Regions from separate parts of the Pseudoalteromonas sp. BSi20311 genome, predicted to be linked through region 3. Evidence: predicted binding sites of a transcription regulator. Region 3 holds the regulator's gene; each other region holds the start of a gene.
The links. Region 3 encodes FliA, which starts transcription of late flagellar genes. Its sites were predicted from a motif close to CTAAAGNTNNNNNNNNNNNNGCCGATA; they were not measured.
Positions count from the first base shown of each region.

Region 1: the regulator FliA is predicted to act here: its motif matches at 8,711-8,737, upstream of P20311_RS11755 (VC2046/SO_2500 family protein).
Region 2: the regulator FliA is predicted to act here: its motif matches at 943-969, upstream of P20311_RS12600 (DUF5610 domain-containing protein).

Region 1 is NZ_BADU01000098.1:31,175-42,076, forward strand. Features, by position in the region: gene P20311_RS11705 (two-component system response regulator) at 31-411, shown strand; gene P20311_RS11710 (PilZ domain-containing protein) at 420-716, shown strand; gene P20311_RS11715 (class I SAM-dependent methyltransferase) at 732-1,922, opposite strand; gene P20311_RS11720 (HD domain-containing protein) at 2,062-2,733, shown strand; gene P20311_RS11725 (VOC family protein) at 2,723-3,151, shown strand; gene P20311_RS11730 (two-component system response regulator) at 3,153-4,148, opposite strand; gene P20311_RS11735 (PAS domain S-box protein) at 4,166-7,477, opposite strand; gene P20311_RS11740 (M48 family metallopeptidase) at 7,723-8,415, shown strand; tRNA gene P20311_RS11745 (tRNA-Tyr) at 8,441-8,525, opposite strand; tRNA gene P20311_RS11750 (tRNA-Tyr) at 8,575-8,659, opposite strand; gene P20311_RS11755 (VC2046/SO_2500 family protein) at 8,772-9,299, shown strand; gene P20311_RS11760 (DUF6172 family protein) at 9,512-9,814, shown strand; gene P20311_RS11765 (YchJ family protein) at 9,882-10,358, opposite strand; gene P20311_RS11770 (SulA-like leucine-rich domain-containing protein) at 10,398-10,832, opposite strand.
Region 2 is NZ_BADU01000114.1:2,056-12,957, forward strand. Features, by position in the region: gene P20311_RS12600 (DUF5610 domain-containing protein) at 1-912, opposite strand, end outside; gene trmA (tRNA (uridine(54)-C5)-methyltransferase TrmA) at 1,078-2,175, shown strand; gene P20311_RS12610 (DUF523 domain-containing protein) at 2,185-2,637, opposite strand; gene P20311_RS12615 (thiol:disulfide interchange protein DsbA/DsbL) at 2,700-3,338, opposite strand; gene P20311_RS12620 (thiol:disulfide interchange protein DsbA/DsbL) at 3,358-3,981, opposite strand; gene P20311_RS12625 (serine/threonine protein kinase) at 4,018-4,992, opposite strand; gene ccoG (cytochrome c oxidase accessory protein CcoG) at 5,070-6,500, opposite strand; gene P20311_RS12635 (hypothetical protein) at 6,784-7,143, shown strand; gene P20311_RS12640 (hypothetical protein) at 7,143-7,349, shown strand; gene P20311_RS12645 (UPF0149 family protein) at 7,381-7,968, opposite strand; gene P20311_RS12650 (type II secretion system protein N) at 7,990-8,748, opposite strand; gene gspM (type II secretion system protein GspM) at 8,752-9,225, opposite strand; gene gspL (type II secretion system protein GspL) at 9,222-10,430, opposite strand; gene gspK (type II secretion system minor pseudopilin GspK) at 10,427-10,902, opposite strand, start outside.
Region 3 is NZ_BADU01000083.1:20,922-31,823, reverse strand. Features, by position in the region: gene P20311_RS09635 (chemotaxis protein CheA) at 1-2,214, opposite strand, end outside; gene P20311_RS09630 (protein phosphatase CheZ) at 2,229-3,002, opposite strand; gene cheY (chemotaxis response regulator CheY) at 3,019-3,402, opposite strand; gene P20311_RS09620 (RNA polymerase sigma factor FliA) at 3,443-4,153, opposite strand; gene P20311_RS09615 (MinD/ParA family protein) at 4,180-5,040, opposite strand; gene flhF (flagellar biosynthesis protein FlhF) at 5,033-6,523, opposite strand; gene flhA (flagellar biosynthesis protein FlhA) at 6,545-8,653, opposite strand; gene flhB (flagellar biosynthesis protein FlhB) at 8,725-9,855, opposite strand; gene fliR (flagellar biosynthetic protein FliR) at 9,865-10,644, opposite strand; gene P20311_RS09590 (flagellar biosynthetic protein FliQ) at 10,647-10,902, opposite strand, start outside.

The sequences.
Region 1 (10,902 bases), on a different contig from region 3:
GGACTAACTTGAGAAGGAAATGACATAGCTATGTCCTCATTACTAAAACACAAAGCGCGGCAGTTGTTAGTGGTTGATGATGAGTATTTCAATTTTGAAATACTCAAAGCAGGGTTAGCATCAACATTTGATTTGAGCTATGCTGATTCTGGTAAAAGTTGTTTAGCATCTGCGATTGCTAATCCGCCCGATATTATTTTGCTCGATGTGTGTATGCCAGGACTCGATGGTTATGATACCTGTCGCATACTTAAACACACGCCAGAGACAAAAAACATTCCGGTGGTTATGATATCTGGACTTGAGTCGGAGCTTGAACAACAAGCTGGCTTTGACGCAGGGTGTGATGCTTACGTTGTAAAACCTTTTTCTATCGCCGTACTACGAGAAAAAATTAATAATATTGTGTAGAGGGAATTATGTTTACCGAAGATAAGAGAAACTATAGACGTATGCAGGTTAACACGCCAGCAAAGTTAACCTCAATAGAGCCTGTTGCTGGGCTCAGTTACACTGGCACCTGCCTTGATTTAAGTGCAACGGGTCTTTCATTACAACTCGATGATTTGTTAGAGCTTAACTCAATTTTATCGGTTGATATTGCATCAACACATCCGAGTATTGCACCATTGAAAGCCACCGTTAAGGTGATACGTGCCAGCACCGAAGAGGATGGCACGATAACCGCAGGGCTCGAAATTGTAGAGTTTAACTAACTACTTAATTAGTTTTTAGTAAACCTTACAAATAAGCCCTTTAAGGTAAAAGCCTTCAGGATAGCTGCCTGCAATAGGGTGGTCAGCTGCTTGATTTAAGCGCTCCATGATCAGTAAATCCTTACCTGCATCAAGGGCTGCATCTGCGACCACTTTTTGAAACAAGTTTTGTTCCATTAAACCAGAACATGAGAATGTTAGTAGCGTGCCACCTGGCTTTAAAATTTGCATCGCAATCATATTTATATCTTTATAACCACGACACGCCCCAGTTAACTGCGCTTTGTTATCAGCAAATTTAGGCGGGTCCATAACAATGGTATCAAATAAAACGCCGTCTTCACGGTATTGACGTAATAATTTAAAGACATCTTGTTTAACAAAGTCGACTTTATTTAAATCAAGATTATTATGCTCTACATTACGCTTTGCTGTATCAAGTGCTGGTTGTGAAACATCTACATTGGTTACATGCTTGCAGCCACCACGGAGGGCGTAAAGAGAAAAAGTACCTGTATAACTAAAGCAATTTAATACGGTTTTGTCTTTTGAAAAACGCTCCAGTGCAGCACGGCTATCTCGTTGGTCTAAATAAAAGCCGGTTTTATGGCCTTCCATTATATCAACTTCAATTTTTAAACCATTTTCTTCAATTATGACAGGTGCAGTGGGTTCACTCCCCCAAAGTACGCCCTTAATAGGCTCTAGCCCTTCTTTGGTTCGAACATCTACATCTGAGCGCTCATAAATAGTAGAGCCTGGGAAAATAGCCATTAGAGCACCAACAATCTCACCTTTATGACGTTCTGCGCCTGCGCTTAGTAATTGACACACAATTACATTATCAAACTTATCTATGGTAATACCGGGTAAGTAGTCTGATTCTGCTGCACATAACCTAAAGCCGGTAAGTCCACCTTCTTCAATTGCATGGCTGCGAGCTTCTAAAGCACGGCGAAGACGACGCTCAAAGAAATGTTGATCAATCACTTCTTTTTCGTCAAAGCTCCAAACACGAGCACGTATTTGTGAATGAGGACTGTAAGCTGCGGTGGCTAAAAATTTACCCTCACTGTCGTGAATGGTTACCGTGTCACCTAATCCAGGTTTACCTTTAATTTTTTTGATGGCTTTAGAAAATAACCAAGGGTGTTTTCTTTTTAATGATTTATCGCGACCAGCTTGCAGGTAAACGGCAGATGACATAGGGCTTCTCTGTAGTAATAAATAAGCGCTGTATTTTAGTCAAGGCTCGCGCAACATACAATGAATGTTTTGCAAGGGGCTTATAAATCGCGGTAAAGTAGCCATTATTAACTCGTTTAAATAGATTTTTGGAAATTCGGTGGACAATTCAGCTCTTAGCCCCTCATTACAGCAACTTAATCAGCAATGCAGAGACTTTATTACATCCTTAGTACATGCCGATGTAGCCCATGATATTACCCATATTGAACGGGTAGTACGTGTTGCTGTGCAGTTATGTATTGCAGAGCAGGCTGATATGGCCATTGTATTGCCTGCAGCTTGGTTACATGATTGTGTTGCGGTGGCTAAAAATCACCCAGACAGGGCGAAAGCATCAACAATGGCAGCCGATAAAGCGATTAACTTTTTAGCGTCTATTGGTTACGATGAACAACTATTTGCTGATATTCACCACGCTATTGCAGCACACAGTTTTAGCGCCAATATTGCTATTAAAACGGTGGAAGCACAGATTGTACAAGATGCAGATAGAATGGATGCCTTAGGAGCTATTGGTGTAAGCCGTTGTATGAAAGTAGGCGGCTCTATTAGCCGGTTATTATACAACCCCGATGATCCATTTTGTTTAAACCGAGAAGCAGACGATAAAAAGTACACCCTAGATCATTTTTTTATTAAATTACTGCATATTGCCCAGAGTATGAATACCCCCTCAGCAAAAGCAGAAGCACAAAGGCGCACTGCATACATGCACGACTTTTTAGCTCAGCTTAAGTCTGAAATTGGTGAACAACGCGATGACACCTAAACTTTCGGGAATTGATCATTGCCATTTAAATGTTGAATGCCTCACCCAAGCCGTTGATTGGTATGAAAATGTGCTTGGTTTTACCGTATTAGAGGAATTAGCATTTTGGAATGAAGAAGGCAAAGGCCCTTTAACGCTTGAAGATGAAAACGCATCGACACGTTTAGCTTTATTTGAGGCGCCAGGGCGAAGTAAAGGAATCGCTTTTGCTGCAACCGGTGAGCAATTTATAGCGTGGTTAGCACATTTTGAGCAGCTTGAAATTAAAACGATACTGGCTGATCATGGCGTGACTTTTTCTATGTATTTTAAAGATAACAGTGGCAATAGCCATGAGATCACTTCCCATGACTATCGCATTATAAAACAGCATTTTCCGGCTGTAGCGTTAGGCTCTCACAATGCCAAAAGAGGCTAAATTAATTGCGCTCTTGATGAGCCTTTTTTATCGCTAAAATAGTGTCTATTTTGCTAATAAAAAGATCAACCAGCTGAGGGTCAAAGTGTTTTCCTGCTTGTTGTTGCATATGCTCTAGTGTTTGCTCAATGCTCCACGGCTCTTTATAAGGACGTTTTGATGTAAGTGCATCAAATACATCAGCAATCGCTACAATCCGCCCCTCAATAGAGATTTCCTCGCCTTTCAATCCATTAGGATAACCTGTGCCATCCCATTTTTCATGATGTTCAATAGCCAACACATGGGCAAGTTGCAGTAAGGGGGAAGGTGAGTTGGCCAATATTTTAGCCCCTATAGCGGCATGCTCTTTCATGTGTGCAAATTCGTCGGGGGTTAATTTACCAGGTTTTAACAGTATCGAATCAGGAATACCTATTTTTCCGACATCGTGCATTGGCGCAGCTTGACGTAATAATTCTGCGTGTTGTTCATTCATTCCCAGTGCTAAAGCAAGTACTTTGCTGTATTGGCTCATTCGTGCAATATGCTCACCCGTATCGGTATCTTTGTACTCTGCCGCGCGACCCAATCGCTCAACTAAATCTACATGTGCTTGTTTTAGTTGCTCGGCTTGTACTAAAGAAAGATGAGTTTTTACCCTTGCCTTTACAATCGCAGAGCTAATAGGTTTGGTTATATAGTCAACCGCACCTAGCGAAAACCCTTCCGATTCATCTTGTTCTTGCGTGAGTGCGGTGACAAAAATGACCGGAATGTGTGCGGTTTTAGGATTAGCTTTTAAAATTTTGCACACTTCAAAGCCATTCATATCTGGCATCATTACATCAAGTAAAATGAGTTTTGGCGGATCGTTTTCTATTAATTGCAGTGCCACAGCCCCCGATTTAGCAAACGATAAACGGTAGTTACTCGCTAGAACCTCGCGCATTACTTTTAAATTTGCAGGTTCATCATCGACGATTAATATTCGCGCCTGACTTATCGATTGATCCATCGGTATCCTCAGAAGAGCTAATTATTAAGTGTTGTTAATAATGCATTGAGCTCTATTTTTGCATTATCAAATTCAAAGTCATTAAACTGCTCATAAATATTAAAAATAGCAGCTTTGTGTTGTTCGGGTGTTATTCTTACAATATAACTTAATAACGTATCATCCAACTCTGCTCGTTTAGCTTGGCTGAGTAAAAGCGTTAATTGGTGAATAAATTCAGCATCTGACACGGTTTCTTTTTGTAATTCATTCTCTTTAAAAGCAATGTGTAAGTGTGATAATTCATCTGCTAGCTGCTGCCACTCTTGCTGACATTTTAATATGTACTGAGTATAACTTGCTATATCACGTTGTTTTTCAGCTTGCGCAATTAAGTAAGATAAATTATTGAGCGCTAAATTACCGGCAAGACCTTTTAAATTATGCAAAATATGAGCATGATGTTTATCGTTTAGCTTAATGGCCGCCAAGGTTTGCATATTATTTTGATGCTGAGCTAAAAAGAGTACAACCTCTTTGAGGTGTTTCTCTTTGCTGCCCCACATTTTTTCACCTTTATTAAAATCTATACGAAGTTTTGAATCTATTGGATCGTTAGTTACTAACTGGCTGATAGCAAGCCCAAGCACCCGTGCTATTTCTTGGTTGAGTTGGTTTATGTCAACGGGTTTCGTTGTAAAACCATTCATACCCGCTTGTTTGGCTGTTAGCTTATCTTGCTGTAGCACACTGGCCGTTAAGGCAATTATTGGCGTGTGCTTTAGTTGTTTTTGCTGCTCTAAAGAGCGAATTGATGCTGTGGCACTGATCCCATCACATTTAGGCATATGAATATCCATTAGGATAATATCAAAGCGATGCTGATTAAACAGGTCAATGGCCTCAAAACCATTATTTGCTTTTCTTACCTGATGGCCTGCTTGGGAAAGCATAATAGTGAGTAGTTCGATATTTTGCTCAATATCATCCACCACTAAGATTTTTAATGGGGGTAAGCTAAATGCGTTTTTACTAATGGCTTGCACCTGACTTTTTTCGCCTGGCTCAAGCCCAACAGTAAAGCAAAAGCAGCTACCTTGGCCAAGGGTACTTTGTGCATATATTTTGCCGCCCATTAACTCAACCAGCTGCTTACTAATTGTTGTGCCAAGCCCTGTGCCACCAAATCGGCGAGTTGTGGTGCCGTCTGCTTGCTCAAAAGGTTTAAAAATAGCCTCAAGGCGACCTTTTTCGATACCTATACCGCTGTCTTGTACTTCAAATAAAATGGGTTGATTGGGTTTATGAGTAACCGAAACAGTAACATGGCCTTGCTCAGTAAACTTTATCGCATTGCCGATTAAATTGGTTAGCACTTGGCGTAAACGCGTATCGTCACCAAAATAAAATGGATTCACATTGTCAGCTATTTTTAAATTGAGCTGTAAGTCTTTGCGTTTTGCATCCAGCCAAAATGTAGACACAATATTGTCGAGTAATTCTTGCAAGTTAAAATGTACATTTTGAATTTCGAGTTTGCCTTTTTCTAACTTTGCTGAGTCGAGGATATCGTTAAGTAAGTGCAACAAAGAACGCGCGGCGTTATTAACAGTAATTATTTGCTTCTGTTGATCTTTATTAAGCGGACTATCCATTAAAATATCACTAAAGCCAATAATTGCATTCATGGGGGTACGTATCTCATGACTCATATTTGCCATAAAAGACTGTTTAGCTTGCGCGGCTACTTCAGCCTCGTATTTAGCTTGTTTTAAGCTTTGCTCATATTCATAGCGTTTGGTTATATCAACCAAAACGCCATCAACCCAGCGGGCATCATTTTTAGAGCCTGTGACAATACTTGCTTGATCCAGTACCCAAATAATATTGCCGTTGCGATGGCGAATGCGGTATTCAATTGAGTATTGATTGGTTGATGCAACCGCTTGATCAATGGCTAAAGAAATAGCCGCTTCATCTTCTTTAACAATCAGCTCGGCAAAGGTAATACGCTGCTCAGTAAACTCTTCAGCGCGATAACCCGTTAGTTCATAGACGCTTGGGCTTATAAACAACATACTCCAGTGTTCATCTAACAAGCAGCGAAATACAACACCGGGCATATTGTTCATCAAGGTACGGTATTGTCGCTCTTTTTCAATTAAGCTTTGTTGTAATGCTTTTTGCTCAGTTAAATCGGTAATAAAGCCAACAAATAGTGTTTCAGTTTGCAATTGCTTTACTTCACCAATCCCTAGTCGAATTGGAAATTGATGACCATTTTTATGTTTTGCCCACACATCGCGATTAACACCAATTACACGCTTTACTTCATGGTTTGTGGTGTTTTTTAAAAAAGCATCGTGTTGATTAGCAATATCATCAGCCATTAATATTTTTACATTTAGGCCAATGACCTCATTATCTTGCCAGCCAAAAATCGTTTCTGCGGCCTTATTAAAGCTTAAAATAGTGCCTTTAATATTGATAGTAACGATGCCGTCAATGGCAGTTGATAAAATAGCATCAAGGCGAGACTCTTCAGCAGATTTTTTCCCTAACAGCATTCTGTAGCGGATCATACCATTGATGATCACAACCACCGCTGTTAATAAAAGCGTGGCGAACGACACACTAATAGCAATAAAGGTTAGATGTGATTGGTTTGTTTGCTCGTTAATTATCGGGCTTGTTGCAATAAATCGCGTAGCAGCCATGCCCATATAATGCATACCAGCCACGGCAAGGCCAAGAATAAGGGCACAAATAATACGATTATGCACAGGCGTTAATTTTTTAAAGTGTGCTGGTAAATGAAAACGTGCATAGAGACTTATAAAAGACAGCAGCACTGCAGCAACAATTGAAGCGCCAAACCATATTGGATCATAACGAAGTAAAGGACTTAATTGCATCGCGGCCATACCGCTGTAATGCATGGTGCCAACACCCGCGCCAAATAAAAGAGAGCTTAGAATTAAATTGATAATACGAGGCTTAGAGCTATATGTTTTCAAACAAGAAAAAGCAATGGTACATGCCAGTAAAGCCGGTATAAACGACACAAAAGTGAGTGTGGGGTCGTATTCAATTGTAGTGCACAAAGAAAATGCCAGCATAGCAATAAAGTGCATGCTCCAGACCCCTCCGGCAAGGACTAAGGCTGCGGTTATATTGGCTAACTTTCGATAAGATTTAAAATGTGTATTGTTTGCTAAATCGATAACGTGCAAAGAAAAATAAGCTGCAAAAATTGCGGTGAGTATAGATAGTGTCACTAAACTTGGGTCGTATACACCATTAATAATTAGGCTCGGATCTGGTTCGTTTATAAAAAAATTAGCTAACATCAATCATTCACATAATAACTCTTAAATTCATTCTAATATAAAATACAAAAATAATCACAAGGTATTGAGTTATAAATTACAAAAGCAACGTAAGTGTTTTAAGCTCTAAACCATACTATTTATTGAGTAGCACTAAATGCATTGTTATTAAAATGGCATTTAGTGGGGATTATTTATAGATCAGCCGTTATGGTACAAGGTAAAATAAAACCCAGTGGTTAATTATAAATAGGCAGCATTCATTGTTGGATTACACTTTAAAGCGTAGTAAGCGAAGAAAAACAGTGGCTATCAAAGTCGCACAACGTGAGCTTACAGTATATGCGCCCCATTTTGTAACGAAAACACAAATTAATGAATGGCTGTTAAGTAAACAGGACTGGATTGATGCTCAGTTACATAAGCAACAAATTCAAGCCGATACACGACAGTTTCCACTCAAAACCCAGAGTATTAAATTATTTAATGAAGCTGTTAATGTGCAATTTGATAACGCAGCACGCACTCAATGGCAGCAGCACAATGAAAGCCAAACGCTGTTACTGAGTATTTCTTCACGTGTAAAGCATCAAACGCAAATGTATCAAAGTTTGCTAGAGCAGTTTTTGCATGAGAAATTAGAAAGTTATATTGAAATGCGAGTTAACGATTATTGTCAGCTGATGGGTGAAAAGCTACCGAGTAATATTCGTATTCAATTGTATAAACGTCGCTGGGGTAGTTGTAATCGCAGGCGTGAACTAACCTTCAACTTACACTTGGCAAGTGCACCGACATGGGTTATTGACTACGTGATTGTTCATGAATTAGCACATTTAAAATATTTAAATCACAGCGCTCAATTTTGGCAACGTGTGGGATTATTTTATTCAGATTATAAACAAGCAAGTAACTGGTTAAACAATCATGGTATGAGTTTACAGTGGGTATTTGAATAAAAAGAAATAAGGTAGAGAAGAGAAGTGGTGGAGGGAGCTGGATTCGAACCAGCGAAGGCTGAGCCGTCAGATTTACAGTCTGATCCCTTTGGCCGCTCGGGAACCCCTCCACACTAATTGTTATTGCATTTGGCCCCGCTTAACTTAGCCTAAGAAAAGTGGTGGAGGGAGCTGGATTCGAACCAGCGAAGGCTGAGCCGTCAGATTTACAGTCTGATCCCTTTGGCCGCTCGGGAACCCCTCCAATGCAACGCGGCAGATAATAGCAAACTTCTTATTTAAGTAAAGAAAAAAGCTAAAGAAAATTCAAATTTAGCCGATAAATACTTATTAATTAGTTAAATAGGCTAAAGTCTATGCAGATTGGTGATTTGTTAATCACGGAGAGCCAGTTAAAAACGAAGCTTAACGAAAGTGTGCACGAAAACCGCCGAGGCGAGTTTGCACTTTTATTAGCAATGCTCTCTCACGATGCACTCGATTTTAGTGAATTCCACCTACCCAAAAGTGACACTAAGCATTATCAAGCTAATGAAGATGCTCTGCGTAAACAATTTGGCGCAGGTCCAAAGCAGCCATTAGCGCCAGATACCTTTAATATGCTAATTGGTAAAAATAACACAGAGCTTTTAGCAAAAATGGGAAGCGCTGTAGGGATGAGTGATATAAAGTTAACTCAGTGCTTAAAGCCTGAGCCACTTAATATTCGTGATGATAAAAACCACATTCCACTGACTGTCATTGATAACTGTGAATTAGCGGTACGTCGACGAATTAAAAATACCAACACCGAGTTATCAAACCCTCAAATGGATGCGGTGGCATTTTATGATGATTTACAAAATGAAGCTATCCACCAGCCATTACATTTGTTTAGTGCCTAATTATATGTGTTCAATTGCTGCTTTATACATGCCATTTGATTGTAATAAACTGTGTTTATAGTAGTAAGTAACTATTGGTTTTATAGGTGCTTTATTTTAATAACTGATTTAATATAAAAAAAGCATCCAAAATTTAAATGCAATTGCTATAATGGCGCAAATGGTATGACATTAAATGCCATTATCATTAAACCAAGGTAATTAGGAACGTAATGAAGAAAACATTCACGCTGAATCATGAGAAAATCAAATACCCTCGTATGGTTGATGCTGCAAAGCATGAAGTGAAAAAATATTTGAAAAGAGAACGTAATAAAACTTTACCTGTTGATGCCGACTACTGGGCATTCGATTGTAAGTTTGGCAACACGGCTGAAGAAGCCCAAGTGGTTCACGTTGCCGAAATTAACAATCACATCAGTGAAATTGAAAAGCAAGGTTTAACTTCTTTTTACTTAGAGATTTTAGCAAGACCTGCACAGCGTCAAGATTTCGATGAAGATGATGGCGAGTAAAACGCTAATTTGCGTTTAGTGTAGTTTTTGAAAATGGGCCTCGTGGCCCATTTTTTGTAGCTGTTATTTATACACTATGACACTTTTTATACTTTTTATTACTGCCACAAGGGCACGTATCATTGCGCTTTACTTTAATATCGGCAACCGGTGTAATCTCACCATCAAGGTATCGCCATTGTCCATCTTCTTTAATAAACCTTGAATTTTCTGCCAACTGGCAATATAAATCTTGATAAAAGTAGTGAGCTTTAAATGTAACAAATCCTGTTTCATCATTATAACCAGAGTCTAATACGGTTAAGTTTATAAAACGGCAACTATTTGCAAAATCTTTAATTTCTGAAATTGAATTTTCAGCTTGCTTTTCTTTTGCGTAACTTTCACGAACAAAAACCGCGTTTTTAACAGCATAAGCACTGTAGCGTGCACGCATAAGTTGCTCTGGTGTGTGTGGCTGTTTGGTTTTTAAATGAAAAGGCTCGCAGCAATCAGCATAAGGTTGCTGACTGCCACAAAAACATAATAGGGCGTTAGAAGTCATGATAAATGTACTGTGTATTAAAACGCTAGTTTATCAAGCTTATTGCGTAAGTGAAATCTCAGAATGAGCGCTTTTTTTGCTAAAGCAATACAACTTAGTGCGCGTATGGCTCAAGTTTAATGATAACTGCGACAGTTGTTGGTTATTTATTATGTCAGTCCAGGTGATCACCGCGGCAAAATTTCCATTGTGAAGTGCAGAACTTAAAACATACTCTAAATTAACTAAATGCTTTTGGCGAATAACCAGTAATTTACTGGTATCAATTGAGCATGAATCAAGTAGCGCTTTGCTCGGTACGTTATCTGGTGCTATTAACAGTGTCCATGCGTTTAGGCTGTTGTATTGGTGTAATACTTTTAATAACTCAAACGTTGCTGAAATTTCATCTTCAATTTGTACAACGTTAACACAATCTGATTGATCATCTTGCTGGTAGCTTTTAACTGTTCTTACGGTAATTGGTTGTAACATAATTTTCTCACTCACTGGGTTTTTATACAGTACATTCATACAGTAGTTTATACAGTTGTTTGGTGCAAGT
Region 2 (10,902 bases), on a different contig from region 3:
TTTTTCTGATGTTGGCTTAATTTGTTCATACTCTTTAATAGCTGCCACAGTTTTACTTTGACGTAAGTCCATTGAAAATTCCACCAGCTGTTCATTTCCTAAGCTGAGTTCTTGGGCTTGTTCAAATGCTTTATCTAAGTCGCCACTGAAAAAGGTTTTACTTACATCTTGTAACTCTGTCATTAAATCATTTATAGCTTGCTGCTCGTCTTCATTAAGCTCTCCATTTACTGACATAGAAAATGATAACTCGCGAGATTCAGAAAATTGCGTACTAAATGCTTGCGAGCTTTCAGTTTGCTGATAGCGACTAGATGACTGAGATTGGTAAGCATCTGCAAAACTAATACTCACTTCATCACCTTCTGCGGTGGTAAAAGTGTAATCAGCGCTGTTACTAAGGTTCACATATTGCGATTGACTAACCGTTACGCTTGCCGGCTGAGGATTAAATAAGTTCTGCTCAAATTTATCAAGGCCATTGAAGATGCCCTCTTTTGATTTATTAATACCCTCTTCAAGCTCTTGATTAAATACGCCCATACCTTTTAATTCATCGACAGCTTCATCAACACCTGTTTGCACGCCTTTACGTGCCTGGTTAAGTATATCTTGTAGCTTGTCATCATCGGCACCATTGGCCTTGGCTTTTTTTACCGAGCTTGTCACAAAGTCTAAAACATTTTTGACGACTTCATTAAAATCAAACAATGGTTTGTCTTTTTTCGCTTCAGCAACCGGCAAACCTAATTCTTTTGCCATTTTGTCACCCAATACGGCAGCAGCCAATTCTTTTCCGCGTTGCTGATAGCTAGTTGGTGGGGAGTCTATTTTAGGCTGTGGCATTGCTTGTTTAGTATTGTATTTATTGGCATTGCTGTTTGGAACAAAACTAAAGTTACCTATTTTCATGAGAAGACTCCTATTTAGACATACTCTGTATATCGGCCAAGTAAGCCTATACTGTAGTAAAATGCTTAAAAAAAGCTCACTATATTTGATCAAAACTAGACAAATACGCTTCGCTCCCTACAATAGCGCCGATAAACAGATCTCAACGATAAGGTTATACCGTTAATGGCAGTTATAAATATAGATACCACGCAGTACGATGCACAATTAAATGAAAAAGAGCAGCGTATTACAGAGCAGTTTCAACGTTTCGGTGTAAAACAGTTAGAAGTATTTAGCTCTGAGCCTATTAACTACCGTCAACGTGCAGAATTTAGAGTATGGCACGATGGCGACGATCTGTTTCATATTATGTTTGATCAACAAACGAAAGATAAAATACGTGTTGATACCTTTGACCCTGCAGCTCCTTTAGTAGGTGAAGTTATGCAGGTAATGATTGATAACTTAAAAGGCTGCGAAGTACTGCGTCGTAAGCTATTTCAAATAGATTATTTATCGACCATCAGCGGTGAAATTTTAGTGAGCTTGCTTTATCACAAGCCACTTGATGAACACTGGTTAACTGAGATCAACGCCTTAAAGGAAAAGCTAAGTAACCAGTACAAAATTGACTTTATTGGCCGTGCACGTAAGCAAAAAGAAAAATTGGGCGATGACTTTGTCACTGAGCGCTTAATGGTGAATGGCCAAGAGCTAATCTATCAGCAGGTAGAAAATAGCTTTACTCAGCCTAATGCGAAGGTAAATATTAAGATGTTGGAGTGGGCACAAGAGCTATGTAAACCACTAAATAATGATTTACTAGAGCTATATTGTGGTAACGGAAACTTTTCAATTGCACTTGCGGACTCATTTAATAAAGTGCTGGCAACAGAAATATCAAAATCATCTGTGCATTCAGCGCAATATAATATTGCTCAAAACAAAGTAACTAACTTAGATATTATTCGCATGTCGAGCGAAGAGTTTACTCAGGCAATGAAAGGCGAGCGTACTTTCTCTCGCTTAGATGGTATTGACCTTAGTAGTTACAACTGCCAAACCATTCTAGTCGACCCACCTCGTGCTGGCATGGATACCCTAACGTGTGATTTAGTGGCTAACTATGAGAATATTATTTATATCTCATGTAACCCAGATACGTTAGAGCGCGATCTTGATCACTTAACACAAACCCATGAGGTTAAGCGCTTTGCAATATTTGATCAGTTCCCTTACACACACCATATTGAATCTGGTGTATTTTTACAGAAAAAATAAAATCTAATACTATAATACCAGCGCCTTGATGAGTGCTGGTATTTGCTCTTCACTAAATACTTTAACTTGATTCTTTACCAATAACTTAGCGGTCAGCCCCATGCCTTTTACTTTCACCCCACTATGGCTTCCATCATAAATTGTATTACGGCCACACGAAGGACTAGACTCTTTTAGTAAAGCAAAGCGAATATTATGCTTATTACAAAGGGCTAATGCTTTATTAGCGCCAGCTTCAAATGCACTTGTTACATCCTCAGCAGTATTTGTAATAACTCGATTTTGCTTTATCTCAGCGGGCGCTCTAGGCACGAGTAAACCACCAGCAATCTCAGGACAAAATACGATTAATCTATTTTGCTTTTGCCACAAATTAAGTTGAGGGTGCAATATTGTTTGGCCTTTACCATCATAACGAACTGGCAAACCTAACAAACAACTTGAGATTAAAATTTTTTCCATAATGAATTTTCTTCTTCAAATAAAAAAGCTCCTTTCGGAGCTTTTTTATTTCACTAAACTACTTATTTATTTGCTAAGTAGTTAATAAGTGCGCTTACATCTTCTGGCGATGAAATACCTGACTCGCCACCTAAGTTAAGCTTATATTTACCATTAACAATAAATGTAGGAACGCCACGCAGTGCCCCTTTACCTTTAAAGTAATCTTGGTCGCGCTTCATTTTAGAGCTCAGTGTACGTACCGAGAAGCTTTCAAATAATTTATCAAATTTGTCGCCATCTACACCTTGCGCTAAAAACACATCTTTTACATCTGCAAGCTCATTAAAACGAGCACGCTTTGCGTGAATATGATCAAACATCGCTGAGATAATTTTATCTTTTTGCGGTAGTACCTCAGCAGTCGCTAATGCTTGGCTGATCATGGTTTGATGTTCAGGGTCACGTACACCCACGAAATCTACATGGCTTTTCTTGAACTTTACGTTTTTGTCTAGCTTAGGTTTTATCTCAGCAAGCAGTGGCTCCATGTTATTACATGCAGGACAGTAAAAAGAGAAAAACTCTTTTACTTCTGGCTTTCTGGTTGCACGATCAGAGACGACATCATAATGCACGCCCTCTTCGTAAGTGGCAGCAAAACTGGTTGCAGCTAAAGGGAGTAATACAGCAAGTAACCCTGCTTTAACTAATTTGATCATTATTATGGTGCTCCAAAAATTATAGTTTTAGTAAAAAGCTAATTAACTCATCAAGCTCTTGTTGGCTCTTGATTGTATTAATATTGATTTTATATTTGTCATTTACGATAAATGTAGGCACGCCAGTTAATGCGCCAAGTTCAGAATATTTATTCTGCTTATCTTGCATGGCACGTTCAGCTGCTATGATAGGCAAACTAGCAATATCGTTATCAAATGTGCTGTTATCAATTGCGTTAAGCTCCAATAACTTCTTAACGTCTTTAATTTCTGTTAATGGTGCACGCTGAATATGGATGCTTTTAAAAATTTGCGCTGTTACCGCTTCTGTTTGACCATGTTTTTTTGCAATTAAGTAAGCAAGGCTCAAGTTACTTTGTGCTTGTGGTGAAACGCCCCCTAAAAAGTTAACATGATTTTTTACAAACTCAGCCCCTTCAGGTAAGTTTTCTGCAATCCCTTTTGCTACCGGCTCAAACTTAAAACAGTGCGGGCAATAGAAAGAGAAGAATTCGGTTACATTTGGCGTTTTACTTTTCTCAACGTCAATCACAGTATATTGATTACCTGCTTCAAAGTTGGCAGCTAGTGCTGCGAAAGGTAAACATAGGATCAGTAAACTTAGTTTTAATTTTTTAAGCATGAATATCTCGTTATACTTCTTTTTTAAATAAAAATATTATGGCAATAATTTTAACGGGGCTTCTTGCAAAGCTGCAAGCTGTTCTTTAAGCGCTAAAATTTGTTGCTCCCAGTATTTGTCATCTGCAAACCATGAAAAGTTCCGTACAAAAGCTGGATCGCTCCAACGTTTTGCAACCCACCCCATGTAATGAATCATACGCATGGCGCGAAGCGGTTCGATCAGCTTCAGTTGTGAGTGATCAAAATCGCAAAACTCCTCATACGCATTCACTAAAGTGTCTAACTGTAACAGCTGTGTTTGTCGATCGCCACTGAGCATCATCCATAAATCTTGAATTGCTGGTCCTTGGCGGCTATCGTCTAAATCAACAAACATCAGTGCATCCCCAGCCCATAAAATATTACCAGCATGACAGTCTCCGTGTAAGCGTATACTGTCTACATTTTTATATTGCAGCTGCGCTTGGGCAATAACTAAATCTAAAATAGTGTAAAAAGAAGTCTCTAGCCCCATAGGGACTAAATTACTTTTTTGTAAATGAACTTTAGCTGTATGCAGGTATTCATCACAGGTAACAGTCGGTCTTTGAGTAAAGGGTTTTGTTTTCGCCACTTGGTGCATGCGACCAATTAAACGCCCAAGCACATCAAGCTGATCTAAATTATCGACTTCAAATAAACGCCCGCCTACACTTGGGAACAAAGTAAATAAATACCCTTGGTGTTCAAATAAGCTTTGCCCATTATGCTTTATTGGCGCAACCACTGGTACTTCTGCGGCTGCCAGTTCAAAGGCAAAATCATGCTCTTCTTGAATTTGCGCTTTGCTCCAGCGTTCAGGGCGATAAAACTTAACAACGTAACGTTTTCCACCCTCAGCTACAAATTGATATACTCGATTTTCGTAGCTATTTAGCGCTAACAACCCTGACTCAGCGTAAATATCAACGCTTTCTATAGCATCCAAAATAAGATCTGGGGTTAAGTCAATAAAGCTAAATTTACTCATATACTTCTTATATAAAAGAAAAGCGGGAATATCCCGCTTTTTGTTAATAACAGTGTTCGTTTTTTAATACAGACCCTTTATCGCGCTTTAAAAAAGTTGCTTGGCTGCGATATTTGGTTATCAGGCTCGTTTATTGGCGACAGTACAAAGTTAAACTCGGTCATTGGCGCTTTTAAATCATAAGGGTCCATGACTAATGATAGCGGTACATTATGCGATTCACCGGCATTTACTGTAAAGGTGGTATCGCCTATGTATTTATAGTTATCTAACCCTTTAACATCAATAGAGAATGTTTGCTCATATTGTGCTTTATTAATCACTTTTAAGGTGTAGGTATTTTCAACTAAGCCATTAAAATCGACACGATACAACTGATTACGGTCACGGATAATATCAAAGTCCATGGTTTTACGCATCGCTATATTAGCAACCAGTGCACCAGTAAGTAAGAGTAAAATAACACTGTAACCAATCAGCTTTGGACGCAGCGGATGGGTTTTATTCTCTGGTGTTTCTAAATTACGCTCAGTGGTATAAGAGATAAGCCCTCGAGGGTAATTCATTTTATCCATTACGCCGTCACAAGCATCAATACAAGCGCCACAATTTATACACTCATATTGCAGACCATTACGAATATCAATCCCGGTTGGGCAAACCTGCACACACAAGTTACAGTCAATACAGTCACCTAAACCCAACTCTTTAGGGTCTTGTTTACGCGAGCGTGGCCCGCGGTTTTCACCACGCGCTTCATCATAGCTGACAGTAAAGGTGTCTTTATCAAACATCGCTGACTGAAAGCGTGAATAGGGACATATATGTAAACACATTATTTCGCGCATCCAGCCCGCATTACCATAAGTACATATCGTAAATACAATGATACTAACTAAGGCATAACCGCCCACATTAAAGGTGACAAACTCAGGGATTAGTTCACGAATAGGCGTAAAGTAACCAACAAAAGTTAACGCAGTATATAAAGAAAATAATACCCAACTGGTGTGCTTTGCGGTTTTTCGCCAGAATTTATCAAAATCCATTGGCCGTTGATCTAACTTTTTACGTTGGTTAGCACTGCCCTCAAATTTTTCTTCAAACCAAATAAAAATGAAGGTCCATACTGTTTGCGGGCAGGTATAGCCACACCATACACGGCCATAAAAAGTAGTCACTAAAAATAGAGCAAATGCCGCAAGCATAAAAATAAATGCAAGAATAGTGAAATCTTGTGGCCACAAAGTTAAACCAAAAATATTAAACTTTTGCTCCATTAGCTCAAACAAAACAGCTTGCTGGCCATTAAAGTTTATCCATGGCAATAACATAAACGCTAGCATGCCTAAAAAGCCGATGCGTTGTCTTAATAATTGATGAAGCCCTGTAACCGCACGCACATAAATACGATTACGAGGGTTAAATCTATCTTCTTGACGGCTCAGATCAGGTTTTTGGATCTTAACCTCTGTTGGTATGTTTTTTACTTTAATTTGCTTATCCATTGAAGTTCCTCAACGCCGCTAGGAAATAAAAATTCAGCAATCTTTTAGTACTTTTCGCCTAAGTGTAGCAACTTACATGCTAAACATAATTCGCTTTAAGTAGTACTTGTGTACTTTCAGATATTTCAGAAATATCTAACTACTGTCCCTTATTATACGCATATTAGCTAAAATTACTGACTAGATTGCTAATAATTTATTCAACTTGTGACTTGCTTTTAAGGTGTATTTTATTACACTTGCCGGCTACTAAAGTGTTGTTTGGATCAAGGTTTGTATATTTATGAAGAAATTTTTTATACTAGTGGTCGTGATCCTAGCATTTTTTACCGTTGATCACCCCTTAGTAAAAGAGCCGCGCGAACGCTTGCTCGGTGATGGTATAGGCTTGTTAAGCAGCACAACTAAAGTAGACCGCTTTCCTGTAGCAACTATGACGAGAAACAAAGTGAATCAGCAACTAGCACTTTCTCGTTCTGAACAAGACTATGTTGCTAAAACATTTACTACGGATGAATCAGTCAAGTTATTTGAACTACGCTATTGTCGTCAAGGTGATCTAAACCTTTACTTTTACGAAGAACGATTACTTACTGTATGTCGAATTATCAAGGAATCATTAGCGCAGGCGAGAATAAAATAATGGATTTTTCTGGATTAAATAAAAAAGCGAGTAACTCATTTCATCAACACCGCACTATGCTTAAGCAATTGGCACAGGGTAAAACGTTAAAATGTGAACATTGTAAGGGCGTGTTAACCCTTAATTTAGCCACCAGCGAGCCTGGTAAAGGAGTAATACAGTGCAAACAAGGTTGCACTGATATTGAATTAGAAATTGGCGGTTAGGTTTAAGAACAAAGTTTAAGTGCTAGAAAACTTACTCTTCCCACCCTTCATCAGTATACAAGCCACTGTTAAGCGCTACAATTTCGATAAGTTCAGCAAAACCTAATGCAAAGTCGCCCATTAACTCGTACTGCTGCTCACATAAGTGTAATTCATCAATATTATTTTGCTGTGCAATTTGCGCAATAATTGGTTTATCGAGTGCAAAAAAACTGAGCGTCGCCTGTGCACTTTCAAGTGCTTGTTTATACTGACTATCAAGTTGCTCACTTGCTAGTAACTTATGAGTATATGCTTGGCTTGCTGTTAGAAATCCAGCAGACCACTGCTGGCAAAAGTCATATTCAAACTCATTAGGTAACTTATAACCCAGCTCAAATACTTGCTCACTCACTTGATGATGTAACGCCATAAATAAAAACAATATGTCTTCATCAAGGTCGTTTGCTGTATTAGGGAGGATATTCTCTAACCATTGGTGAACTTCTAATGGCTCAGGTGAACATATAACGCCAAATAAATAACCTTGGCTTTGGGTAAGGCTCATTGCGCTAGGCTGGGTAGTTAAAAACTCGCTGAGCAGCTTAGCGTGCTGCTCAGTAAACTGAGGTATTTGCATTAAAACTCTTTATATAAAATATTAAAATTTAAGTGGGTAACGACCTTGGTTATCTGGTCTGCCTAAAAACTTCACCGCATCATGAACTTCTTTAGGTAAAGTTAGATCAGGTTTAACATATCCCGCAACTTTAAAGTCAAAATTAGCCTTTAGTGTAGCATCTGCCTCTAGCCCTAATCTATTGTCTGGCTCGATTAGTATGGCAACATCACCCGACTTACAACTTAATTTACCACTGAGGTCACCAATATTGAACCAACCTGTTAAACCTTGTACATCAATATCAGGGCTGGCTATTTCACCTTGTAATGATTGACAATAAGGCGCACCCGAAACGTATTCATCGAGCTCTAAAATTACACGCCCTTTAGCTGTAACCGGTAACGGTAAATCAATTCGCTGCATTGCTCGCTCAACGGTTGAACGCACTACGGTATCAGTTATTTTAAGTTCATCATTTGCTAGTGAATAACTAATATCTGCATAACCGGATATATCACTGCGTTCACGAGGGTTACCAAAGCGTAAGTTAGTATTCACTTGAGCTTTAAATAACGACCAGCCAGATATATCCCAGCGCACATTATTTAATTGCTCGCCATCAAAGCGCAGCTGCATCACTTGCCCCTGCCATAGTGTGCCAACTGTTTGCCCTATTTCTAACTGCGGTGGTAAATACGGTTTAGCTAAATTTACAGCAACCGCAGCCGGTAATTTAATAACGCTAAAAACAATAAAGCTCATTAAAAAAACGATGGATAAAATTATTATTTTTTTCATTAACTACTTCTCTAATACTAAACGGCTTACGCGTACATAACCGGACTTATCATCTTGGCTTAAATCTAGGTTTTCTACACTTAAGCCATGCTGATTAACGAGCTCGTCAATCCATTGGATTAATAGATTAAACTCTACCGAGTCGAGCGTTAAACGAAGTGAATTATCATTAGGCTGCATTTTACTAATATTAATGCTGTAACGGCCGCGCGTATTATTAACTATTTGGCTGAGATTTTGGTTACTCACGGCTTGCGTTTTACCAGCTGCTTTGAGCTTAACAATACTCTCGTCTACCCAGGCTAACAATTCTTGCTGCTTTATTTGTGATTGCTCTGCTCGCTCTATCGCAGTATTTAAAGGCCTAAAAACCCCCATCACCAAAACAAAAATGATAAATACACCGCCTGCAACCATAATTAGTTGTTGCTCTTGCTCTTTTAATGAACGCCAATATTGCATGAACTGCTGCTTCATTGTGCACCTCGCAGTCTGATTTCACCGACGATAAAATCGCCATCATTATTTAACGAGCCCTGCTCAACTGTGACCCCTTGCTGCTCCAGGATGGCTTTAACCTTACCAAAGGTTTGAAAGTCTTTACCACGGGCTCGAATGCGCAATTCATTACGGCGTTTGTCAAAGCGTAATGTTTGTGGCGTAAACTCATTCACTTGCGAAAACACGCTAACCAACTTACTGGTTAAATCTAAAAAGCCTGCATCGCTAACACCTTGCACTTTATCCAATGCACCCTGTATTTGATTTTTAATTAAATGAGGACGCACTCGCGTGCCAGGAAAGGCTTTTTGATATCGCTCTACTACTTGTGATTTAGCTACCTCAAGTTGCGAATTCAGTTGATGTAATTCAACCGCTTTAATTGTCACACTCGATACCAAGGCAATCACACTGATAATGGCGGCACTTTTCCAGTAACCCCACCATAACGCTGTTTTCTTTTTAAGGGTGTAAGGTCCTTGACGCAAATTAAACTTAAGTTTATCAAGCTGCTTAGCAAATAATGCCAACGGTAACTCATAGTCACTTGTTTGCGGATATAAGTTAAGTGCTTCAGGAAACTGATCAGCAGGGCTGTAATGCTTGATATCTGGGTTGCCTAATGCTACTAAATACTCTTTTAGCCAACTGCTTTCAACCGCGCTAATATGCCAGTCACCTTGTTTAAAGAGCCACTGTTTATTAAGTTCGATGGCAGTAACACATGACTCTTCAGCGCCTGGCAATAGCAATGCATCCGGTACTATTTGATATGGGGTGAGTTGATGTTGTTCAAATACTTCTAACCAGTGCTCAAACCAATCACGGTTCGTTAGCGCAATCTTAATTGCATGCTGCTCATCAACCATAGTTGGCTCCCCAAGCGCGATATAAATGTCGTCTATATCGCATGCAAGATCTTCTTCGAGCATATAGGGCAATGCTTGCTCTAATTTACGGCTCCACTTTGTTGGCAGTGTCACCGTTTTTAATTGCACCTGGTCACATGGTAAAAGTACCACAAGCTCTCGGGTTAATGCTTTTTCAGTTAGTTCACTTAACTGATTGGCATTTTGTAGCTCGCCACTGGCTATTATTTCTTGTTCTTGTGGTGAGTATATTAACCAGTTAAGTAAATCTTGCTCGGTTTGACCCGTGCGGATCAACAGTATCTCTGTCACTGTACGCCTCCAAATTTTCGCGCCAGTATCGTTACCTCGCCATTGCTGGCATACAGTAATGTGGTCATCGAAAAACGCAAATCAACAAATTTTGCCTGCGTTTGTAATTTAAAATATTCACTTTTTAAACTAAAAAGCTTTTCTACTGCTTTGATATTTTTGCCGCCTTGTTGTTTAACAGACTCAAAAAACTCTTCAATATTATCAAAGCCATTTTCAGGTCGCGCTGCGATTACCGCTTGAGCACCCGAAACACTCAGTTCGTCTATTAGGCCACTGAGCAATAAAGCTTGCTCTTCAGTGACTGTATTAACATTAATTGAAAGTAACGTACTGCCTGGGATCACACAGACATAAGGCAACACCTTTTCCATCACTAAAGGGTTAAATCCTTTAATTAAACGCAGTTCAGATACTGAAGCAAATAGGCTATTTGCTGTCATATACGGAAACTGACGCGATAAATACTCGC
Region 3 (10,902 bases):
TCCAGCGTAATGCTTTAACATACTTGGCACATCTAATATCAGTGCAATGCCACCATCAGAGGTGATTGTTGCACCTGCCATACCAGGCGTACCTTGAAGTAATGCGTCTAAAGGCTTGATCACCACTTCTTCTTGACCTATTAGTGAATCAACAACGAACCCTACTTTTTGAGTCCCTATTTGCACAATAACGACATGCCCTTGTGCTTTTCGCTGACCTCTATCGGCCCCTTTTATGAGCCAATGTTCAAGGTAGAATAACGGAATCGATTTTTTACGAACAATTATAGTAAGCTGACCATCAACCACATTGGTTTTTGTTAAATCTAAGTGGAATATTTCACTTACACCCGCCAGCGGCAACGCAAAGGTTTGCTCTCCCACCACCACCATTAAGGTAGGCAATATCGCAAGTGTTAGTGGAACTTTGATTTCTAAAATAGTCCCTACGCCCATTTCTGATTTTATGTTAACCGAGCCATTGAGCTGAGTGATTTTTGTTTTAACCACATCCATACCAACACCACGGCCAGAAATATCTGAGATTTCTTCTTTGGTTGAAAACCCAGGTGCAAAAATAAGGTTATAAGCTTCAGTATCAGAAAGACGACTCGCTTGGTCGTGATCAAGCACCCCTTTACTAATCGCAATCTTTTTAAGCTTTTCAGCATCCATACCGGCACCATCATCTTGGATGGTAAGTAGAATATGATCACCCTGTTGCGAAGCTGATAAAGTCACCGTACCTGTTCTAGGTTTACCCGCTGCTTCACGAATATCGGGCATTTCAATACCATGGTCGACCGAGTTGCGAACCAAATGCACCAATGGATCGGCCAATGCTTCCACTAAATTTTTATCTAAATCGGTGTCTTCACCGACAAGTAATAAATTAATATCTTTTTTAAGTGTTCGTGCTAAGTCACGTACAACACGAGGAAAACGGCCAAATACTTTTTTAATCGGCTGCATTCGTGTTTGCATTACTGCACCTTGGATATCAGCAGTCACTACATCTAAGTTAGAGATTGCTTTACCCATGGCCTCGCTATCAGAGTTAGTCGCTAGACTTACTAAACGATTTCGCACAAGTACCAGTTCACCTACCATGTTCATTATTTGATCTAGGCGTTTGGTATCAACACGTACTGTTGTTTCTGCCGGTGGTGGCGCTGCTTTTTTAGCGGGAGCTGCTTTTGCAGGCTGTGCAGCCGGTACCGGCTTGGCTGGCTCTGGCTTGGGCTGTGGTTTTGCTGCAGCAACAGGCGCTGGTTTGTTAGCGGCTACGGGTTCAGATTTACTTTCAGGAGCCGGTGTTTCTATCGACTTAGGTGCACCTTTGCCGTGTAACTCATCTAGCAGAGCTTCAAACTCATCATCACTTATTTCATCATCGCTCGCGCTTGAATCATTATTTTGCGAGGCTGTAGGAGCTGATGGTGCTTGCTGTGGTGTGCTTGGGGCGTTTTGAGTTACTTCACCAAAACTACCGACACCATGAAGCTCATCTAATAAGCTATCAAATTCATCATCTGTAATATCGCCACTGACATCACTGTCGCTTGATGAGGATTGTTTTTCTTGCGGGGCTTGCCCTTTTCCATGAAGTTCATCAAGTAGACTTTCAAATTCATCTTCAGTGATCTCATCAATCTGAGAATCTGTACTACTAGTATCTGGGCCGCTAAATAATTCATCAAAAGCAAACGGATCTTCTTCCGCATCATTGCTTGGCTGCTCAACTACAGGTTCAGGTTCTACCGAGGGAGTTTCAACAGGAGCTATGTCTTCAACTGCAGAATCGCCGGCGAGTTCTTCAGCCGTTGGTGGTTGTCCAAGCTTGTGAAGTACTGCAAGTAACTCTGGATCTGCAGGCTCTGGCTGGTCACGATTTTTAATTGTGGCAAACATTTCATTAATGGTATCAAGTGCTTGTAAAATCACATCCATTAATTCAGAGTTAACTGTTCTTACACCTTGGCGCAATAAATCAAACACGTTTTCAGCACCATGACATGCATCAACAAGCTCTGTCATTGCCAAAAATCCGGCACCTCCCTTAACGGTATGGAAGCCACGGAATATTGCGTTTAGTAGTTCAGTATCATCTGGGTTGTTTTCCAGTTCTACTAACTGTTCAGATAAAAGCTCAAGGATTTCTCCGGCCTCTACTAAAAAGTCTTGTAAAATATCTTCATCGACTTCAAAGCTCATGCAGTACTCTCCTATTAGAAGCCCAAACTTGATAATAGATCATCAACTTCATCTTGATCAGATACAACATCATTACGCGATTCTTTATCAATAATAGGCCCTTCTGGACCTGCTAGTGTTTGTGCAACAATGGAATCTTCTGTTTCTTCTGGTTGTTCAGTTGGTTGTACTTGCTCAACCTCACCTTGCGCCGCAAATGCAGTTAACAAGTGGATTAAGCTCTCTTCAACTTCACGCACAAGTTCAATAACACGACGAATAACCTGACCAGTTAAATCTTGATAGTCTTGAGCCATCAATACATTGGTCATCAACATTTGTAACTCATCCGTTTTATGATGAGAGCTGTTCATAAACTTATCAATGCTATGGCAAAGTGACTTAAACTCACCAAGCTCAATTTCACGGTTCATTAACCGATCCCATGTTGGCTTGATATCAGCTATTTCGTCAGCAATTTCTTGCGCTAAAGGTAAGCTTGCTTCAACCGCATCCATCGTTTTGTTGGCTGCGTTTTCTGTCATTTCCATAACATAGTTGAGGCGTTTTTTAGCATCAGGGATGGCATCAGTGGTAATGTCTGTTAATCGCGTATCTAATTCAAAGCTTTTTAAAGCTTCGTGCAGTTGACGCGTTAACTTACCCACCTCAGCAAATAACTGTGATTGCTCTTGTGAAGCTGTTTCTAAAATTAACTGATTCGCTTTATCTTGCTCACCATTTTCTAAAAAAACCACTAACTGGCGAGCTTGTTCTAAAGTAATCTGAGGCGCAGCAGGTGCTGACATAAGCCTCTCCCTCTCATTAACCTAAGCGTTCGAACACTTTTTCTAATTTAGTTTTCAATGTACCTGCAGTAAATGGTTTAACAATATAGCCATTAACACCTGCTTGGGCCGCAGCAATTATTTGTTCTTTTTTAGCTTCTGCTGTAACCATTAAAACAGGAATATGCTTTAATTTTTCATCAGCTCGAATTGCCCTTAAAAGATCAATACCTTGCATGCCTGGCATATTCCAATCTGTTACAACAAAATCAAACGCTTGATTTTGCAACATAGGCAAAGCAGTTGAGCCGTCATCTGCTTCTTGAACATTGGTAAAACCTAAATCGCGCAACAGGTTTTTAATAATACGTCTCATTGTTGAGAAATCATCAACAACAAGAATTTTAATGTTTTTATCCAAAACATCCTCCAGTGAGGCCTGAACCTTTATTTACTTACTTCTAGTTTATCCAGTCATTGATTTTTGCTTTAAGCTTAATCATCGCCTGACCATGTATCTGACTTACACGCGATTCACTTACATCGAGTATATGCCCAATTTCTTTTAAATTCATCTCATCGTTGTAGTACAAAGAAAGCACCATTGCATCTTTTTCAGGTAACGACTTTATTGCACTGAGTAAAGACTCATTAAACCGTTCATTTTTAACATTATTGAACGGTTTGTCTAGTGCTAAATCTTGGCCATGAGGTGTAATCACATCATCATCTATACCAAGGTCTTCAATGCCTAACACTTTGCTTACATTTACATCGTTTAAAATATGATGGTACTCATTTAGCGAAATTTCAAGTTTTTCAGCAACTTCACTATCTTTAGGTTCACGGTTTAAACTGTTCTCAAGCGCAACAATAGTCTCTGCAACCAAACGGCTTTTTCTGTGAACTGAACGTGGAACCCAATCGCCTCGGCGCATTTCGTCTATCATCGCACCACGAATACGAATACCGGCAAAGGTTTCAAAGCTTGCGCCTTTGCTTGCATCAAAGTTTTTTGAAGCTTCAATTAAACCAATCATACCCGATTGAATTAAATCATCTAGCTGCACACTGGCCGGTAAACGAGCAATTAAATGGCACGCCACTTTTTTGACTAATGAGGCATGCTTTTCAACAATCATATTTAAATTTTGTGTTGACTGATATCCCATAGCTCTATTCACCGGTATTGTCATTGTTAGTTACTAACTAGTTTCTCAATGAAAAACTCTAAATGACCCGAGGCTTGACTAGGTGTTGGCCACTTAGCAATTTTTGTCGCCAGTGTTTTAAAAGCAATTGCAGCAGGCGACCCAGGAAAAACCTCAACAATTACTTTTTGGCGACGCGTTGATTTGCGCATATTCTCATCATAAGGAACTGTTGCAACCAGCTCCATTGATATATCTAAAAATCGGTCGGTTACTTTTGAAAGTTTAGCAAATAATTCCTGCCCTTCACGTAAGCTACGCACCATGTTGGCAACAATTTTAAATTTGTATACGCCGTGCTCACGGCTCAGTACTTTAATGAGCGCATAGGCATCGGTAATTGATGTTGGCTCATCACATACCACCACAACCACATCCTGTGCGGCACGAGAAAAGCTCAATACCATGTCAGAAATACCCGCAGCGGTATCAACAATTAAAATATCAAAATCAGTGTTAAGTTCACTAAATGCACGAATAAGTCCAGCGTGCTCTGAGGGTGATAACTCAACCATACTTTGCGAACCCGATGTTGCAGGTACTATTTTTATACCTGCAGGGCCTTCAACTAAAATATCTTCAAGTTCACACTCACCTGATAAAACATGAGATAAATTGCGCTCTACACGCAGTCCAAGCATAACATCACAATTAGCTAACCCTAAATCAGCATCTAAAACCAGCACACGTTTGCCTTGTTGGCCTAGCGCGATTGCCGTATTAAGGGATACGTTTGTTTTACCTACTCCACCTTTGCCGCCGGTGACAGCGATAACTTTTACGCCGTTATTATTATTCTTGCTCATTTTGCGAAGGCCGCTTGCTTGATCTAAAACTGTGTTAATCATACATCTCTACTGTGCTCGACGCCACTGATTGGTGTCGTGATTGTTGTGCTTTTATTCTTTTTAAATACAATTGCTCAGCTTTTTTTACTAGTTTTTCGGCATTTGCCACTCTAATATCTTCTGGTACTCGCTGACCGTTAGTAAGATACCCTATTGGGAGACGATTTTGAATCGCAATACTAATAATCTCACCTAAACTCAATGACTCATCAAGTTTAGTAAAAATACATCCGCTTAGCTGTACTTTTTTAAAGTGCCTTACTGTTTCTTGTAATACATTAATTTGCGCCGTCGCACTTAATACTAAATAACTACGTATATCAACACGCTGATTACGCATCAAGGTGTTTAACTGCTCGGTTAAGCGTAAATCACGTTGACTCATTCCTGCTGTATCAATTAAGACTAGACGTTTATTTCGTAAATGGTATAAAACTTCTGCTAATTCATTTGCATCTTTAACTTGTTTAACGCCACAACCTATAATACGACCATACGTTGCTAGCTGCTCATAAGCACCAATACGGTAGGTATCGGTAGTAATAAGCGCTACTTTATCGGCACCGTATTTTTGTGCACCCAATGCTGCCAGTTTTGCAACTGTGGTGGTTTTACCCACGCCAGTAGGTCCGACTAACGCAAAAACACCGCCTTGGCGAAGTATTTCGTTGTTCGTGGTTTGCATTTGATCTTCAACCATGTTCAATAAAGCTTTCCAGCCTTGTTGGCGAGACACATCGTCTGGTACAAAACATGCCATTTGCTCAGCAACATTTTTTTCTATCCCCATACCGACTAAGCGGTCAATCATACATGCACGGGTCGGGTCGCGACGTGCCATATCTTGCTGCATTAAACCTGATACTTGGTGCTCTAATAGTTGACGAATTGCGTTCATTTCTTCACGCATTGTGCTGATGTCACTGGATTCTTTATGCATTGTTTGCTGACGCGGTGCGCTAGGTGAATCTAAATCGTCAAAGCCACTGTCTAAGTCGTCGAAACCTAAGCTATCGGCTTGGGGGCGAGGGCGCACTGGCGCGCTTTGTTCACGTTCAAACATATTTTTAGGTCGTGATTGCACAGGCTCTTGTTCTTGATAGTGACCAGAAGTGTCAATGCCAGAGTGTGAAAACATTGAAGCAAGCTCTGCTGAACGAGGACGTGGAGACTGACGCTCTAGTAAAGCTTGTAAGCTATCTGCAACCTTTGCCTGTGGCTTAGGTTGAGCGCGTTGCGGTTCTGGTTTAACAAAATTATGTGAACTTTGCTCAGTATGTGCAAATGAAGCTCTTGCAGCAGGTTGGCTTTGAGGCTGCTCTGGCGCTTTTGTCGCTGCTTTGTCGTAATCAACTGCAGCAACAATTTCAACGCCATTAGCTAGTTTTTTATTTGACATAATAACCGCATCAACACCCAACTCTTCTTTTACTTCTTTTAGTGCAGTGCGCATGTCTTTAGCAAAAAAACGTTTAATTTTCATAATTCAAACCCCTTTAAAATCTTATTGTTGGCCTACAGAGCTGACAATCTTGATCTGTCTTTCATCTGGTATCTCTTGATAAGACATCACTCGCAATCCTGGAATGGTGTATTTAACAAATCGAGATAACACAGTGCGTAACATTCCTGACGTTAGCAATATTGAAGGTTCACCGGCCATTTCTTGATTTTGATGCGCTTCATTCAATGATGTTTGAAGTCTATCAGCAAGCCCTGGTTCTATTCCGGCACCTTCATCACCTGCATTTTGAAGTGACTGATGCAACATCTGTTCCAACTCAGGCGCCAAGGTTATGACAGGGATTTCAGAAGACATACCAACGGCATCTTGGACGATTAATCTACGCAGTGATATTCGCACTGCAGCCGTTAATACATCTGGGTCTTGGCTACGAGGGCCATACTCAACAAGGGTTTGAACAATTGAACGCATATCTCGTATTGCCACCCCTTCGTTTAATAAATTTTGTAGTACTTTAACGATGGTGGTCAGCGGTAATACCTCAGGTACAAGTCCTTCAACTAAGCGAGGGTGACTCTTACCTAACATATCTAATAAGTTCTGTACTTCTTCATGTCCGAGTAATAATGCGGCGCTATTGGTGAGTAACTGGCTAATATGGGTTGCCACCACGGTCGCCGAATCAACCACCGTGTAACCTAAAGACTGTGCTTCATCTTTTTGATCGGGTTTTATCCAAACCGCATCTAAACCAAACGCAGGATCTTTAGTTTCAATTCCTTTTAGCGGGCCAAATACTTGGCCTGGGTTAATCGCTAATTCATCACCATGTTTAAGCTCACCCTCACCACTTGATACACCCATCATGGTTATGCGGTATGCATTTGGGTCGAGTTCTAGATTATCGCGTATATGCACCGGCGGCACTAAAAAGCCCAGCTCTTGAGATAGTTTTTTACGCACTCCTTTAATACGGTTTAACAGCTCGCCACCTTGTGATTGGTCAACGAGAGGAATGAGTCGGTAACCGACTTCTAGACCAATAACATCAACTTGTTGAACATCATCCCAACCCAGTTCTTTTTGCTCTTGTTTAGCCGCAATTCCGGTACCTGAGGCCGCATTTTCGGCTTCTTCTGCTTCTGCAGCGGCTAATTTCAGTTTATTTTGCTGAGTATAGTATGCAAGGTAACCTAAAAGCGCCCCTAAGCTTAAAAATGCAAGGTGTGGCATACCTGGGACTAAGCCCATAGTAATAAGGATACCTGAGGCAATAAATAACGATTTTTCGTTACCTAATTGCTTCTTAAACTGATCGCCCATGTTGTGCGATTCATTTTGACGGGTTACAACAATTGCAGTACCAATTGAAAGTAGTAATGAAGGTAATTGCGCGACTAAGCCATCACCAATGGTCAATAGTGTGTACACTTCCATAGCGCGTGAAAAACTTAAATCATGTTGGATCATGCCAACAAATAAGCCACCCACAATATTGATCACTAAAATGACTATGCCAGCAATAGCATCGCCTTTTACAAATTTACTAGCACCATCCATAGAACCATAAAAGTCAGCTTCACGAGTTACTTCCTCACGACGTTCTCTGGCTTGCTCGGCACTGATAAAACCGGCATTCATATCTGCATCTATGGCCATTTGCTTACCTGGCATAGCATCTAGAGTAAAACGCGCTGATACTTCTGAAATACGACCAGCACCTTTGGTGATTACCACAAAGTTAATGATGATCAGAATTAAAAACACCACCAAGCCCACGGCGTAGTTACCACCGATTACCACTGAACCAAATGCTTCAATGACTTTACCAGCAGCATCCCCACCGTTATGACCCTCAAGCAGTACCACCCGGGTACTGGCCACATTGAGTGCTAAGCGCATTATGGTTGCAATTAACAGCACGGCTGGGAACATACCAAACTCAAGCGGTTTCATGGTGTATACAGTGACCAGTAATACAACTAACGCAAGCGCGATATTAAACGAAAATAATATATCAAGCAGGAATGGAGGCAGTGGTAAAATAACCATACCCAGCGCAGCCAACACCAAAAGCGGTGTACCAACGCCCTTCGCATATTCTTTTTTATCTTTATTAAGTTGTTGTAATACCGCTTTAAATTCCATAACTCTACAATTTCAAAAAATTGACACTACGCTGAAATTGCAATAACTATTCCAAGTTAGTTGGTTAGCAGTTAATACTTAAATTCATCGGGGATAGGCAGCTTTTTATTAAGGGCAACAGGGCGTTTTCCACGGCCTTTTTTAAACCGTTTAAGCTGAAACACATAAGCAAGCACTTGAGCAACCGCAGTAAATAGCTGATCGGGGATTTGCTCACCCACTTCTGCAGTATGATAAAGCGCTCGGGTTAAAGTTGGAGACTCAACAATAGGCACTTCATTACCCAATGCAATTTTACGAATTTGCATGGCGAGCTCATCCACACCTTTGGCTAATACAATAGGCGCGCCTGCTCGCTCTGTATCGTATTTTAAAGCTACGGAATAGTGAGTAGGGTTGGTAACAATAACATCGGCGTCTGGCACATCCTGCATCATTCTCTTTTGCGACATTTGACGTTGGGTTTGCCTTATGCGCGCTTTAATCTGCGGATCACCTTCTGAGTTTTTATATTCGTCTTTTACCTCTTGCATAGTCATTTTAAGCTGTTTGTTATGGCTATAACTTTGAAAAGGCGCATCAATAGCAGCAATAATAATTAAGGTGCAAGACATGGCTAAAAACATCCACGCTAAAATTTCCAAAGCATGAACAATATTGCCAGGCGCACTTTCTATACTTAAATGTAAGATTTCATCAAAAAACGTATTAATTAAAAAAATAGCAAATGCGGCCACCAAGCCAAACTTTAATAATGACTTAAGCAATTCTATAGCCGCTTGTGGACCAAACATGCGGGTAAAGCCTTTCATTGGCGACATTTTACTGGCTTTGGGCGCAGCTGCTTGCCAACTAAAATTAAAGCCGCCAAGCATGGTATTACCGATAAATGCAGCCAATACAATAATGAGTACAAACATCGACATAGGAAATAACAGTACGTCGGCCACCTCTCCCCATACGGCAAACATTTTGGTGGTGTCGTAGGTTTCATTGCGGTTAAGACTCAGCATTCTTCCCATAATGCGGTACAAGCCTTTGCCAATTTCAGGCCCATACATTAATAAGGAAATAGCAGAAAAAATAAGCACAAACATGGTACCTAACTCTTTAGAACGCGCTATTTGGCCTTTCTTTTTAGCATCATCAACTTTTTTTGGGGTGGGTTCTTCGGTTTTTTCTTGTCCGGAATCTTCAGCCATTACGCTCTCCTAAGGGGAACAACCAATTAGAGTACACATCAGCTCAACCATTTTTAGCCATTGGAACTCAAACTGAGTGACAAAGTTACCGAGCGTTGCCCAAATAATAACGAGCCCTGCCACTAAGGTAAACGGGAAGCCTATCGAGAAAATATTTAACTGCGGTGCAGCACGGGTCATAATACCAAATGCCATATTAATAACCAGCATGGCGGTTAATGGTGCTAATGACAGCACTAATGCAGTGGTAAACATCCAACCACCCCATGTCACTATGTCCCAGTAATGATCAACCGCCCACCAATTACCATCAATTGGCAATACCTGAAAACTATGCACCACCATTTGAATCATCATTAAGTGGCCATTAAATACAAAAAATAACAAGGTAGCTAAAATGAGGTAGAACTGCCCTACAGCAGGCACACTCATTCCATTTGAGGGGTCAACAACAGACGCAAAACCTAAACCGGTTTGCATAGCAAGAATTTGCCCTGCTAATACAAACGTATTGAGCAATAGTGTAGATGCAAAACCAATCGCGACACCAATCAGCATTTGTTGTAGTACCACTAAAATCATTTCAAAAGAAAATAAATTAGTAAACGTAGCAGGAGGTAAAACAGGCACTACTAAAAATGTGACTACCACAGCTAAGCCCATTTTAATTCGAGAGGGTACATTTTTGGCGCCAATACCCGCCATGATCATGATCATTGAGCTTATGCGGACCAAAGGCAGTAAAAAATCACTTAGCCATTGAATAACAACGGAAAATGGAAACTCCATCGTTAACCTGCTATTTCGGGTATAAGAAGTACTAAGCGATTAAAAAAGTCCATCAGCTCTTGAGTAAACCAATGTCCACCCACAATTAATGCACCAATGGTAATTAATAAACGCGGTAAAAAGCTCAGTGTTTGTTCGTTAATTGAGGTTGCCGCCTGAAATACTGCCACTACTAAACCAATAATTAAACCAGGGACCACAATAGCAGACACCAGCTTAATCACTAAAAACAGGGCTCCACTTAAAATATCAACAAAT